Regions from separate parts of the Promicromonospora sp. Populi genome, predicted to be linked through region 1. Evidence: predicted binding sites of a transcription regulator. Region 1 holds the regulator's gene; each other region holds the start of a gene.

Region 1 (4,043 bases):
TGGGCTTGTCGTCCGTCACACCGATCACCTCCTCTTGTTTCGGGGGTCCCTCGATCGGGTCCGTCGTCTGCCCAGCCTGCACCACCTAGCGCCAGGCTGCCAAAGTTTTACGAAACCTTGTGCCGCTCAGGCGTCAGGCCTGGGCGGCGGCCCGCTCCGCGCGCTCGGCACGCAGCGACGTGATGGCGCTCTCGAAGTCCTCGAGCGAGTCGAACGACTGGTAGACGCTCGCGAACCGGAGGTAGGCCACCTCGTCGAGCTCACGCAGCGGGCCGAGGATCGCCAGGCCCACCTCGTAAGCGTCGATCTCGGCGCTGCCGTTGCTCCGCAGGGTCTCCTCGACCCGCTGAGCCAGGATCGCGAGGTCGTCGTCGCTCACCGGACGGCCCTGGCACGCCTTGCGCACCCCCGCGGCGACCTTGTCGCGGCTGAAAGGTTCGGTGGCGCCGGAGCGCTTGACGACGGAGAGGCTCGCCGTCTCCACGGTGGTGAACCGTCTGTTGCAGTTGGGGCACTGCCGTCGGCGCCGGATCGACAGGCCGTCGTCGGCGGTCCGCGAGTCCACCACGCGCGAGTCGGCATGGCGACAGAACGGGCAGTGCATGCTCACTCCTGCGTGGTCGACCACCGACCGGAGGCCTCCGGTCGCGCCCCGACCGTAAGCGGGCAAACCACCACCTTGCAACATCGCCGCAACATTTGACGGCGGATTGTGGCTTCTGGTCACTCCTAAGGGCTCTGGTCACTCCTCGGGGAGGAGCAGCAGCTCACCGACCCGCAGCGTGCCCGACGACATCCGGTTGAGCTCCTGCAGCCTGCCGACCGCCGCCCGGACGTCCTCGCCCGGCTCCGCGACCTGCCGTGCGAAGCCCCAGAGCGTCTCCCCCGGCCGCACCGCGTGCACCCGAACTTGAGTGGGCTCACCGGCGGTACTGGCGACGGCGGTTGCCCCCCACGTCACCATCGGCGCGACCAGGAGCATCGCCAGCAGCACCAGGACCGCGCGACCGCGGCGCGTGAGCCGCAGGCCGGCCAGCCCGAGCCGGTCGGCGAACGTGCGCGGCTCCTGCCGGTTGTACGCCTGCCGGGGGTACGCCGGGACGGCGACCAGCCGGGGTGCAGGTGTATGCGCCTGCCCGAACGTCGGGCTGTACTGCCTCAGCGGGATCACGTCCCCCATGGCCCCTCCTCCGAGTTTCGCGAATTCTTCATACACGCGTTCGTCGAACGCACGTACCATTGTGTAGCACGGGACACCGTCGATGTCGAGACACGCTCGAACATTCGTTTGATGGATGTGAGTTTGTGATCTAGAGTGGGTCGCGCAGGGGAGAACATTTGTCGGAACGGGAGGGGCACGGGCATGACGGGACGGGACGGGACCAGCGACACGAGAGCGGTCGACACAGCGCACTCCGGCGTCGCCACGCTGGACGCGCCAGGCGACAAGGCGGTCGCTGACGTACACGCGATCTCGCCGACCGACCGCCTGACCGAGCGGCAGCGCCTGGTGCTGGACACGATTCGGCAGTCGTTCGAGACGCGGGGCTACCCGCCGTCGATGCGTGAGATCGGCGAGGCCGTCGGGCTGGCCAGCCCGTCGAGCGTCAAGCACCAGCTCCAGATGCTCGAGAAGAAGGGCTTCCTGCGCCGCGACCCGAACCGGCCGCGCGCGATGGAGCTCGTCGAGCCGCTGGCGGAGCAGGTCGACAAGCCGACACGCGGTGAGATCCACTGGCCGGAGCCGCGGCGCAGCGGCCAGGTCCACTGGGGCGGTTCGGTGCCCGACGACGCCAGCACCCCGCCGCCGTCGTACGTGCCGCTCGTCGGCCGGATCGCGGCCGGTGGCCCGATCCTCGCCGAGCAGGTCGTCGAGGACGTGTTCCCGCTCCCCCGCCAGCTCGTGGGTGACGGTGACCTGTTCCTGCTCAAGGTCGCCGGCGACTCGATGGTCGACGCCGCGATCTGCGACGGGGACTGGGTAGTGGTGCGGCAGCAGAACGTCGCCGAGCAGGGCGAGATCGTCGCGGCCATGCTCGACGGCGAGGCCACGGTCAAGACGTTCAAGCAGACCGACGGGCACGTGCTGCTGCTGCCGCAGAACCCGGCCTACGAGCCCATCCCGGGCGACGAGGCGCGGATCCTGGGCCGCGTGGTAGCGGTCCTCCGCTCCCTGTAGACCGCTCCCGGACGACGAGAACGGGGTTGTGTTCGGATGCCGACCTGGCACGAACACAACCCCGTTCTCGTCGCACTTGGCACGACAGTCAGTCAGAAGCCGAAGCGTTTCTGGACCGCGCGGACGCTGTCCGCGGACGCGCGCAGGCCTGTCAGCTCCTCGTCGGACATCGGGACGCGCACGTTGCCCGTGACACCGCGCCCGTCTACCAGTGACGGCACGGACAGGCAGACGTCACTGATGCCGTAGTAGTCGTCCAGCAGCGAGGACACCGGCATGATCCGCCGTTCGTCGTTGAGCACCGCCTCGATGATGCGGGTAGCGGCCAGGCCGACGGCGTAGTTGGTGGCCCCCTTCCCCGCGATGATGCGGTAGGCCGAGTCGACCACCTCGTGGTGCACCTCCGCGCGCATCGCGGCGTCGATCGACCGGGCGTCGCCCACCGGTTCCCAGTCGAGCAGCGGTACGCCGCCGATCGAGGCGGAGCTCCACAGGGCGATCTCCGAGTCGCCGTGCTCGCCCGCGATGTACGCGTGCACGTTCCCGACCGCCACCCCGCACCGCTCGGCGAGCACCACCCGCAGCCGGGACGAGTCCAGGACCGTGCCGCTGCCGAAGAGCCGCTCCCGCGGCAGACCGGAGATCTTGAGCGCCGCGTAGGTCACTACGTCCACGGGGTTGGTCACCATCAGATAGGTCGCGTCGGGCGCGACGTCGACCAGGCCCGGCAGGATCGTGCGCATCAGGCCGATCGTCCCCTCAGCGAGGTCGACCCGGCTCTGCCCGGGCTTCTGCTTCGCCCCGGCGGTCACCACCACGATGTCGGCGCCCTCGCAGACCGCCACGTCGTCCGAGCCGATCACGTGCGCCTGGGGCGTGAACATCAGGCCGTGCTGCAGGTCGAGCACCTCGGCCTCGACCTTCGACCTGTCCACGTCGAGCAGGGCGATGGTGCGCGCCGCTCCGCGGGCGAGCGCGGCGAAGGCGAGCGTGGACCCGACCGCTCCGGCGCCCACTACCGCGAGCTTGGTGGTGGGAGAAACAGAAGGACCGTCCGACGGTGCTGTCATGCCTCCAGGCTAGGTGTCGAGCCGCGCGAGGGCGGCGCGGACCAGGGCCGGGTCGTTCGTGGGCCAGAAGCCGGGCATCGACTTGGTGAGGAACGACGCGTACCGCGCGGTCGCGAGCCGGGGATCCAGGACGGCCACGACCCCCCGGTCGTCCATGCTCCGCACGAGGCGGCCCGAGCCCTGCGCAAGCAGCAGTGCCGCGTGCTGCGCGGACACCGCCATGAACCCGTTGCCGCCCGCCTGCTCGACGGCGCGGGCGCGCGCCGCCTTGACCGGGTCGTCCGGGCGCGGGAACGGGATGCGGTCGATCAGCACGAGCTGGCACGACGGCCCCGGCACGTCCACGCCCTGCCACAGCGAGAGCGTGCCGAACAGGCAGGTGGCCGGGTCCTCGGCGAACTGCCGCACCAGGGTGGGTAGCTGGTCGTCGCCCTGCGCCAGGATCGGGAAGTCCAGGCGTTCGCGCATGGCCTCGGCCGCCGCGTTGGCCGCGCGCCGGGAGGAGAACAGGCCGAGCGTGCGGCCCCCGGCTGCCGTGATCAGCTCGGCGATCTCGTCGAGCTGCGCCTCCGTGGTGGGTTCCCGGCCGGGAGCGGGCAGGTGCCGCGCCACGTACAGGATGCCCTGGCGCGGGTAGTCGAACGGGCTGCCGGCGTCGAGGCCCTGCCACGGCGGGGCGTCCTGACCCTTCAGCCCGAGCGTGCCGGCGACGGCGTCGAACGTGCCGCCGAGCGCGAGCGTGGCCGACGTGAAGATGCCTGTCGACTCGCCCAGCAGGTGCATCCGGATCAGCC
Region 2 (4,043 bases), 840 kb from region 1:
TGCATGGTGATGTTCTGGCTGTCGACGAGGTCGTGGTGGTGCCAGCAGAGCAGGGCGGCGTTGGTGACGGAGGTTTCTCCGCCGTCGGCCCAGTGGCGTATGGCGTGGTGGACCTCGCAGCGGGACGGCGGTTGGTCGCATTGGCCGAGCACGCAGTGTTTGTCGCGGGCGATGACGGCGCGGCGTAGTTGCCCGGTGATGGTGCGTTGGGTGCGGCCGACGTTCAGGACCTGGGAGTCGGGTCCGAAGACGATGCGGGTGATCTGGCTGTCGCACGCGATGCGGCGGAGCAGGGCGGTGGGTATCGGGGTGTTGGTCTCGGTGAACACTGCCGGCCGCTTCACGCTCGGGACGCCGGCTTCTGCGGCGGCCTCGGTTCCTCCGGCGATCCGGTGCGTCCCGCTGGTGCTGGTGGTGCTGGTGCTGGTGCTGGTGCTGGTGCTGGTGCTGGTGAACAGCGTGAGGTCGGTCGGGCCGTCGCCGGTGGGATTGTTGATGCGGTTCTTGGTGGCGAGGGCCTGGAGCTCGGTCCAGGAGACGGTGATGTTGAGGTGCGGGCGGACGGCAGCGCCAGTGCCGGTGTGGGCGTTGTCCAGGACCACGCGGGACAGGTCGGCCAGGGCTTGGGCGCGGCGTTGTCCGGGGGTGCGGTCATCGCCGGTGGCGGGTGCGCCCATGATGGAGGCGACCGCGGTGGTGAGAGTCTGGCCGTGTTCCTCGGTGAGGAATCCGGACAGGTGGTATCCGCCCAGGGTGGGGGAGACGTCGAGATATTCGCGTTCCTTGGCCTTGGTGTAGCCGCGTTCGTCCGCGTCGGGGTCGGCGTGGCGGGCGAAGTAGCGCACCAGGCCGCGGAACCGGTCAGGGCCGTTCTCGGTGGACCAGTCCAGGAGTTGCTCCTCCCAGGTCGGCGCGGCCGGGCCCGGGACGCCACCTTCGCCAGTGCCACCTTCGCCAGTGCCGCTCTCGCCCGCGCCGCTCTCGCCCGCGCCGCTCTCGCCAGTGCCGCCGGCGCCAGTACCGCCGGTGTCGGTGCCGTCGTCCGGGTTGCCTGATGCTGGTTCGGTTGTGGGCGCTTCGGTAGGCAGGTCGATTGTGGGCACGTCGACGGCGGGTGCGGCCAGGGTGTCGGTGCGTGTGGTGCTGGTGGTGGCGACGTCGACCAGGGCGCGGATCTTGTCGGTGCTGATGCATCCGGCAAGGGCTGCGGTGAGGGTCGCGGGGAGGTGGTCGCGTAGGGCTCGCGCGGTGCGGATCTCGCGCCGGGCGGTCTGGGTCTGGATGTCTTCGGCGTGGGCGAGCCAGACGGCGAAGGTGCGCGATCCGCTCTGGGCCCAGAGCCCGGCGGCCTCGATTCTCGGCAGGACCACCCAGCGCACCGCGTCGATCCGGGTGCCTGCTACGCGAAGGCGGGCGGAGGCGCTGGTCAGGCGTCGGACACTGACGTCATCAGCAGCCGTCCCAGTCAGCTCGTCCAGCAGTGCTTCCAGGTCGCTCAGCACGTCCTCCATGGGGCGCGGGACATCGTCAAACCTGCTTGTTGCCATGGTCCCCACCCGCCTTCCGTCATCGCTTCTGCGTTGCCTCGATCCTATCGAACAGACGTCCGCATGGATGGGTGTATGACAGATCTGTGGATAACCATTCGGGCTGGCGTCTGCGGGTCCATCGTCGGAGACGCCCTGAGCGGTTACGTGCAGGGCACGGTCAGATGTTCGAACCGGTTCGACTCCATGCGTTCCCTGGCACCCAACCCTCGGCGCAACGAGTCCCAGCTGTGCCAATAGTTCGTTCTTGCATTCCGTCTGCATCTCTCGCTACAGTCGAACCGGTTCGCCACCAAAGCGGACAAGAGGAGTGACGCGGGACCGCGGCAGAGCAGCGGCGGCCCCAGGACGGAGGAGCCGAAGTGGCCACCATCGGGGATGTCGCCCAGGCGGCGGGGGTGTCGCGCAGCACGGCGTCGTACGCGCTGTCGGGCAAGCGGACGATCTCGCCGGACGTGCGCCGGCGCGTCGAGGACGCCGTCCGGAAGCTCGGGTACACGCCGAACGCGGGCGCGCGTGCCCTTGCCACGTCGCAGACGATGGTGATCGGGCTGCTCGCCCAGTTCCTCGAGGACGAGTTCGCGCCGGCGATGCTCCAGTACATGCTGGGCGTCTCCAACACTGCCCGCGAGCTCGGCTACGACATCCTGCTGGTCACCGAGGCCGACGGCGCCCGGGCCCTGCGCAGGATCACGGACTCGCGGATGGTCGACGGCGTGGTGCTGCTGAACGTGGCCGAGCGGGACGAGCGGTTGCCGGTCCTGCGAGCCGCCAGCCGGCCCGGGGTGCTCGTCGGGCTGCCCGCCGACTGCACAGGGGTTGACGTCTTCGACCTCGACTTCGAGGAGGCGGGCCGCCTGATGGTGGACCACCTGCACCGGCTCGGGCACCGTGAGGTCGCCCTCGTGTCGCATCCGGAGCACCTGACCGAGCACGGCGGCGCCTACGTGCGGCGCCTGCAGAATGCCGCCGTCGAGGCAGCGCGTGCGCGCGGGATCACGCTGCACGCGGTGTTCGGCTCGTCGCACCAGCCCGACGTCGGTCAGGACCTGAACGCCCTGCTCGACGCGCACCCCGGCGTCACCGGGCTGCTGATCAACAACGAGGCCGCGGCGGCCGCCCTGCCGACCGTGCTGCACGAGCGCGGGCTCACGGCGCCCGGCGACCTGTCCGTCGTCGGGCGGTACTCGGACGAGTTCGCCCGCACCTTCTCCCTGCCGTACTCGTCGATCGAGAGCGCGCCGGACCGGATCGGCCGGATGGCCGTACGCCAGCTCGTGCGCCGCATCGAGGGCGAGGTGGCGGCCGACGAGCCACACGTCGTGCGCTTCGTGTCACCAGAGCTCGTGGACCGGGGCAGCACCGGCGCGCCCCGCGCGACCTGAGGCCTGCCCACCGCCCACACCACCGCCCGCCCCACCGCCCGCCCCATCGCCCGCACCACCGCCCGTACCACTGTCCGGCCCGACGACGCAGTCGGGCCGGGAAAGTTCAAGGAGGAACGATGCAGTACACGACGCGCAAGCAGAAGACCGGGCGCAAGCCCACCACCGTCCTCGCGGCCGCCGCCGCGCTCGCCCTGGTCGGCGTGCTCGGCGCCTGCTCTTCCGGCGGCTCCGGTGGCGAGGCGAGCGGGGACGAAAGCACGTACACCTGGTGGGACCCGTACCCCAACCACGACGACTCGTCGGACTGGACGCAGCGCGTGCAGGCCTGCGGCGAGGGGGCCGGGGTCACCATCGAGCGGACCGGCTACGACACGACAGCGCTCACCAACCAGGCGCTGCTCGCCGCGCAGGAGGGCAGCTCGCCCGACGTCATCCTGCTCGACAACCCGGCCGTGTCGACGCTCGCGGACACCGGCATGCTCACCACGGTGGACGAGCTCGGCCTGGACGTCTCCGCGATCGACGAGAACCTGCTCGCGGCCGGCGTCGTCGACGGTGAGACCTACGGGATCCCGGTCGGCTCGAACACGCTGTCGCTCTACTACAACGCGGACATCCTGGCCGACGCCGGCGTCGACCCGGCGTCCATCACCGACTGGGACTCGCTTACCGCGGCCCTCGCGGCGGTCACCGATAGCGGGCACACGGGCATCACGTTCGCCGGGATCGGCACGGAGGAGGGCTCGTTCCAGTTCCTGCCGTGGTTCTGGGGCGCCGGCGCCGACCTGCGCGACCTCGACTCACCGGAGGCCGTCGAGGCACTCGAGCTGTGGACGGGCTGGCTGGAGGAGGGCTACGCGCCCAACTCGGTGATCAGCAACTCCCAGAACACGTCGTGGGAGGAGTTCCTCGCCGGTGACTTCGGCTTCGCCGTGAACGGCACCTGGCAGGTCGACAGCGCCGCCGGGGCGGACTTCGAGTCCGGCGTGGTGCAGCTTCCCGGGCACGACGGCGGCGTCGCACCAGCTGCGACGGGCGGCGAGTTCCTCGTGGCGCCCGCCCAGGAGGACCCGGAGCGGTACGACGTCTCCCGCCAGATCATCGAGTG
Region 3 (4,043 bases), 2.2 Mb from region 1:
GGGTGACTTCGCGATCGTGCAGGGCTACCGGCAGTACGACTGGGCGGTTACCGCCGTCGTCGTGGTGCTGATCGTGGTGATCGTCCAGGCGGTGCAGTGGCTGGGCAACGGCTTGGCGAGGCGGGCGCTGCGGCGATGAGGTGCAAGGGTGGGTCGCATGACGGACCAGCAGCCAACCCAGTACCCCGTCCAGCCGCTCGGTGCGCCCCAGGCGTACGTGCCGCCGCAGGCCCTCGCGGTCGGCGCCGGATACCGGCGATGGGCAAACATCCTCGTCTGGGTCGCGGCGGCCATCGCTGTCCTCGTGGTGGTCGGGTTCGTGGCGAGCCTTGTCCTCCTCGCGCAGGCGGACGCGGGCGGAGGTAGCGGAGGCAGCGGTGCCCTCGGCTACCTCGCAATCTTCATCTGGTTCGGGATCGTCGCGGCGATCCCGGTCCTGCTCGCCGTGGGCATCCCCGGTCTTGTCATGAAGCAGCGCGTGCGGCTGCAGCAGCGGCAGGCTCAGGCGTTCGGTGGCGGTACCGAGGCGAGGTCGTCGCGGTCACGCGGCGTACTGGTCGAACCAGGCGACCCTGTTGCTGTATTTCGGGTGGGCCGGCGTCGGGGGTTGCGGAGCGACCGACCGGTACGTGTGCCCGGTTGGTGTGGTGGTGACGACGACGTGCCGCCTGGTGGCGGGGTCGGTTCCGGGGGCCGATCGCCAGCCTGGGGCCTCCTTGGCCTGGTTGCAGGCAGCGCAGAGGCCTTGCCCGTTGGCCAGGCTGGTGTCGCCGCCGTTGGCTGCTGGCTGGATGTGGTCGAGGTGGCGGATCGGGGCGTCGCACCAGGAGGTGCGGCAGATGCCCTGGTCCCTGATCCGCAGCAGGTCGGCCAGCCCGTCGGCGAAGAGCCGGCGTTTGCTGGTCGCGCCGATCAGGTCGCCCTGAGTGGTCGCGTAGACGGTTCGCAGCCAGGCGGCGCCGAGGTCCAGGGCGCCGGCGGTGAGGTTGCGTGCGATGGCTGCGGGAATTGTGCCGTGTCCGGCGCCGGTCGCGTCCAGGATGAGTGCGGGCTCGTGCCCGCCGCCCAGCAGGGCCGCGTCGGACACGACGAGGTTCACCGTGACCGGCACGTCCGCGGCGTGTTCTTGGCCCGTGACCCGTTCGACAAGGGTGTCGGCCATGATCTGGCCGGTGGACCGTTCGTCGCCGCCCGTGTACCGAGCGGACTCTGCGACGAGCTTCAGCGCCGCGTAGACCTGCACCCCTTGTGCGACGGGCAGTAGCGCCGTCACGTACGACATGGTGTCCGGGGCGGGCCGGATCGTCACGCAACGTTCGCTGGTGGCCTTCGCGGCCCGCTTGACCAGTGCCGCAGGGTCGATCTGGTTGGCGCGGTCGGTGATCAGGCCAACCAGCCGCCGAGTGCCCACCCCTCGCAGGGTGTCCGGGTCTGCGCACAGGTCGGCGTCGATCTGCCTGCGGTCCTCCAGGGTGAGGCACGCAGTCTCCTTGACCAGCAGCAACGCCCGCTCTTCGGAAAGCCGGCCCGCCCGCAGTGCCGCCAGCGTGTGCGGCATCTCCTCGTGCCAGACGCGGGCTGCACCGAGCAAGGTTCGGGTGCGATTGGGTGACAGGCGCAGTGCGCGGGCTGCCTGCTGTGCCGCACTGGCAGTGGCCTCACGTTCGGCGGACCTGACAGTGACCGGGATCTGCCGCCCGGCCGAGTCGTGATGCCCTGACGGGTCCGCGGCGTGCTCGCGCGCGGCTCGCAGGGCGTCGTCTTGCAGCTCGATCAGGACCTGGGCCTGCACCGCCACGCAGGCGGCCTTGACCTCTTCCAGGGCGCGCAGAGCGTCGACCCGAGCCGCGTTGTCCCCTGGCTTCGCCGCTGCGAGGAGCCAGCCGTGCAGGGCTGCGATCCGCTCCGCGCTGACGTCCCCGAGGGCCAATGCCGAGTCGTCGTGGGTGGTGTCGGTGGCGGGTGGCAGGCTCGGCACGGAGCGCAGGGCAAGGTTGCTGTTCTGCATGTCTGGCCGCCTCTCCTTCGGTTCGGGATCTGCATCCATCGTATGGCACATGTGTTCTATTTGCGAGTCGAATCCTAACCTGTGGATGGTCGTCTCCCGAGTGTCGGTGAGGCCGTCTATCGTTGCTGGCGTGACCACCGCCCTGTACCGCCGCTACCGGCCCGAGACGTTCGCCGAGGTGATCGGCCAAGACCACGTCACGGGCCCCCTCATGCAGGCCCTGCGCAGCGGGCGGGTGAATCACGCCTATCTCTTCAGCGGTCCTAGGGGCTGTGGCAAGACGACGTCGGCGCGCATCCTCGCGCGGACGTTGAACTGCGCGAAGAACACACCCGAGTCGCCGATCGACACCCCGTGCGGCGAGTGCCACTCGTGCGTCGAGCTGGCCCGCGGGGGTAGCGGGTCGCTCGACGTGGTGGAGATCGACGCGGCGTCGCACAACGGTGTCGACGACGCGCGTGACCTGCGCGAACGCGCCACGTTCGCCCCGGCCCGCGACCGGTACAAGATCTTCATCCTCGACGAGGCGCACATGGTGACGCCGCAGGGCTTCAACGCGCTGCTGAAGATCGTCGAGGAGCCGCCGCCGCACATCAAGTTCATCTTCGCGACGACGGAGCCGGAGAAGGTGATCGGCACCATCCGGTCCCGGACGCACCACTACCCGTTCCGGCTCGTGCCGCCGGACGTGCTGTCGCCCTACCTCGAGCAGCTCTCCAGCGCCGAGGGGATCGAGGTGGGCGGGGGTGTGCTCCCGCTGGTCACGCGCGCGGGCGGCGGTTCGGTGCGCGATTCCCTGTCCGTGCTGGACCAGCTCATCGCCGGCGCCACGGGCGGCGTCGTGGACTACGACCTCTCCGTGGGTCTGCTCGGCTTCACCCACGCGACCCTGCTGGACGACGTCGTGGACGCGCTCGCCGCGCGCGACGGCGGCTCGATCTTCCGGGTGGTCGACCAGATCATCGCGACGGGCCACGAGCCGCGCCGGTTCGTCGAGGACGTCCTGGAGCGGTTGCGCGACCTCATCGTCATCGGCGTCTCGGGTGATGCCGCCAGCGCCGTGCTGCGGGGCATACCCACCGACCAGCTCGAACGCATGCGCGCCCAGGCCGGGCGGCTCGGGGTGGCGGAGCTGTCCCGTGCGGCGGACCTCGTGAACGCGGCCCTCACCGAGATGACCGGCGCCACGTCACCGCGCCTGCACCTGGAGCTGCTCTGTGCCCGCCTGCTCCTGCCCGGGGCCGACGACGGCGTCGCTGGCTTCGCCGCGCGTATCGACCGCCTCGAACGGGGCGGCATCGTCGCGTCCGGAGCGCCGGTGGCGTCCGGGGCGGGCGGCGGCGGCGGTGCGCCGAGCCGTGCGCCGGCTCAGGAGTCGGCTACGGGTGGCCGCGCCGGGGCTGCCGCGGCGCGCGCGGCGCTCGGCGCGCGAAAGACAGCCGGGGAGTCCGGGCCGACGGCGGAGGTTGCTCCTGAGTCTGCCGCGGCCGAGGCGCCGGGCGGACCCGAGGTCGAGGCGCCGGCCGACGAGCCAGCTCCCGGCGCGTCGGCTGGAGCTGCGCCTGCCGTACGGAGCGAACCCGCGCCGGCCGCGCGGGTCGAGTCTGCGCCCGTCGAGCCGAAATCAGCGGCCGCCCCGTCAGGGCCCGACGCGGCTGCTGCATCATCCGCGACCGAGGCATCCGCTCCGGCCGTCCCGGTCGCCGCGCAGGGCGCCGAGGCCGAGATCACCACCGAGACCGTCCGACGGCGCTGGCCGGAGGTGCTCGGGGCCCTCGCCGCCGCTCGTGTGACGTGGTCGCTCGTCAGCCCGAACGCACAGGTCTCAGCACTCGAGGGGGGCACGCTGAAGCTCGGCTTCGCGGCCCCTGGCCTGGCCCGTGCGTTCTCGAACGCGCGGCACACGAGCGCTGTTGAAGAGGCGGTCTACCAGACGCTCGGCATCCGCGTACGGGTCGAGGCAACCCTCGACGAGGGCCCGTCCGGCGGCGGTGGCGCCCCGGGTGGCGGCCCGTTGGGTGGCGGCGCCGGGCCG

The links. Region 1 encodes LexA, which represses DNA repair genes until DNA is damaged. Its sites were predicted from a motif close to TCGAACANNTGTTCGA; they were not measured.
Region 2: the regulator LexA is predicted to act here: its motif matches at 1,595-1,610, upstream of AB1046_RS05080 (DUF222 domain-containing protein).
Region 3: the regulator LexA is predicted to act here: its motif matches at 2,052-2,067, upstream of AB1046_RS14825 (DUF222 domain-containing protein).

The regions. Positions count from the first base shown of each region.
Region 1 is NZ_CP163528.1:291,083-295,125, reverse strand. It holds gene AB1046_RS01340 (DUF5302 domain-containing protein) at 1-19, opposite strand, end outside; gene nrdR (transcriptional regulator NrdR) at 134-604, opposite strand; gene AB1046_RS01330 (LysM peptidoglycan-binding domain-containing protein) at 743-1,180, opposite strand; gene lexA (transcriptional repressor LexA) at 1,430-2,179, shown strand; gene AB1046_RS01320 (L-lactate dehydrogenase) at 2,272-3,249, opposite strand; gene AB1046_RS01315 (ATP-dependent DNA helicase) at 3,259-4,043, opposite strand, start outside.
Region 2 is NZ_CP163528.1:1,126,135-1,130,177, reverse strand. It holds gene AB1046_RS05080 (DUF222 domain-containing protein) at 1-1,547, opposite strand, end outside; gene AB1046_RS05075 (LacI family DNA-binding transcriptional regulator) at 1,910-2,932, shown strand; gene AB1046_RS05070 (extracellular solute-binding protein) at 3,052-4,043, shown strand, end outside.
Region 3 is NZ_CP163528.1:3,278,058-3,282,100, reverse strand. It holds gene AB1046_RS14830 (methionine ABC transporter permease) at 1-139, shown strand, start outside; gene AB1046_RS14825 (DUF222 domain-containing protein) at 542-2,008, opposite strand; gene AB1046_RS14820 (DNA polymerase III subunit gamma and tau) at 2,139-4,043, shown strand, end outside.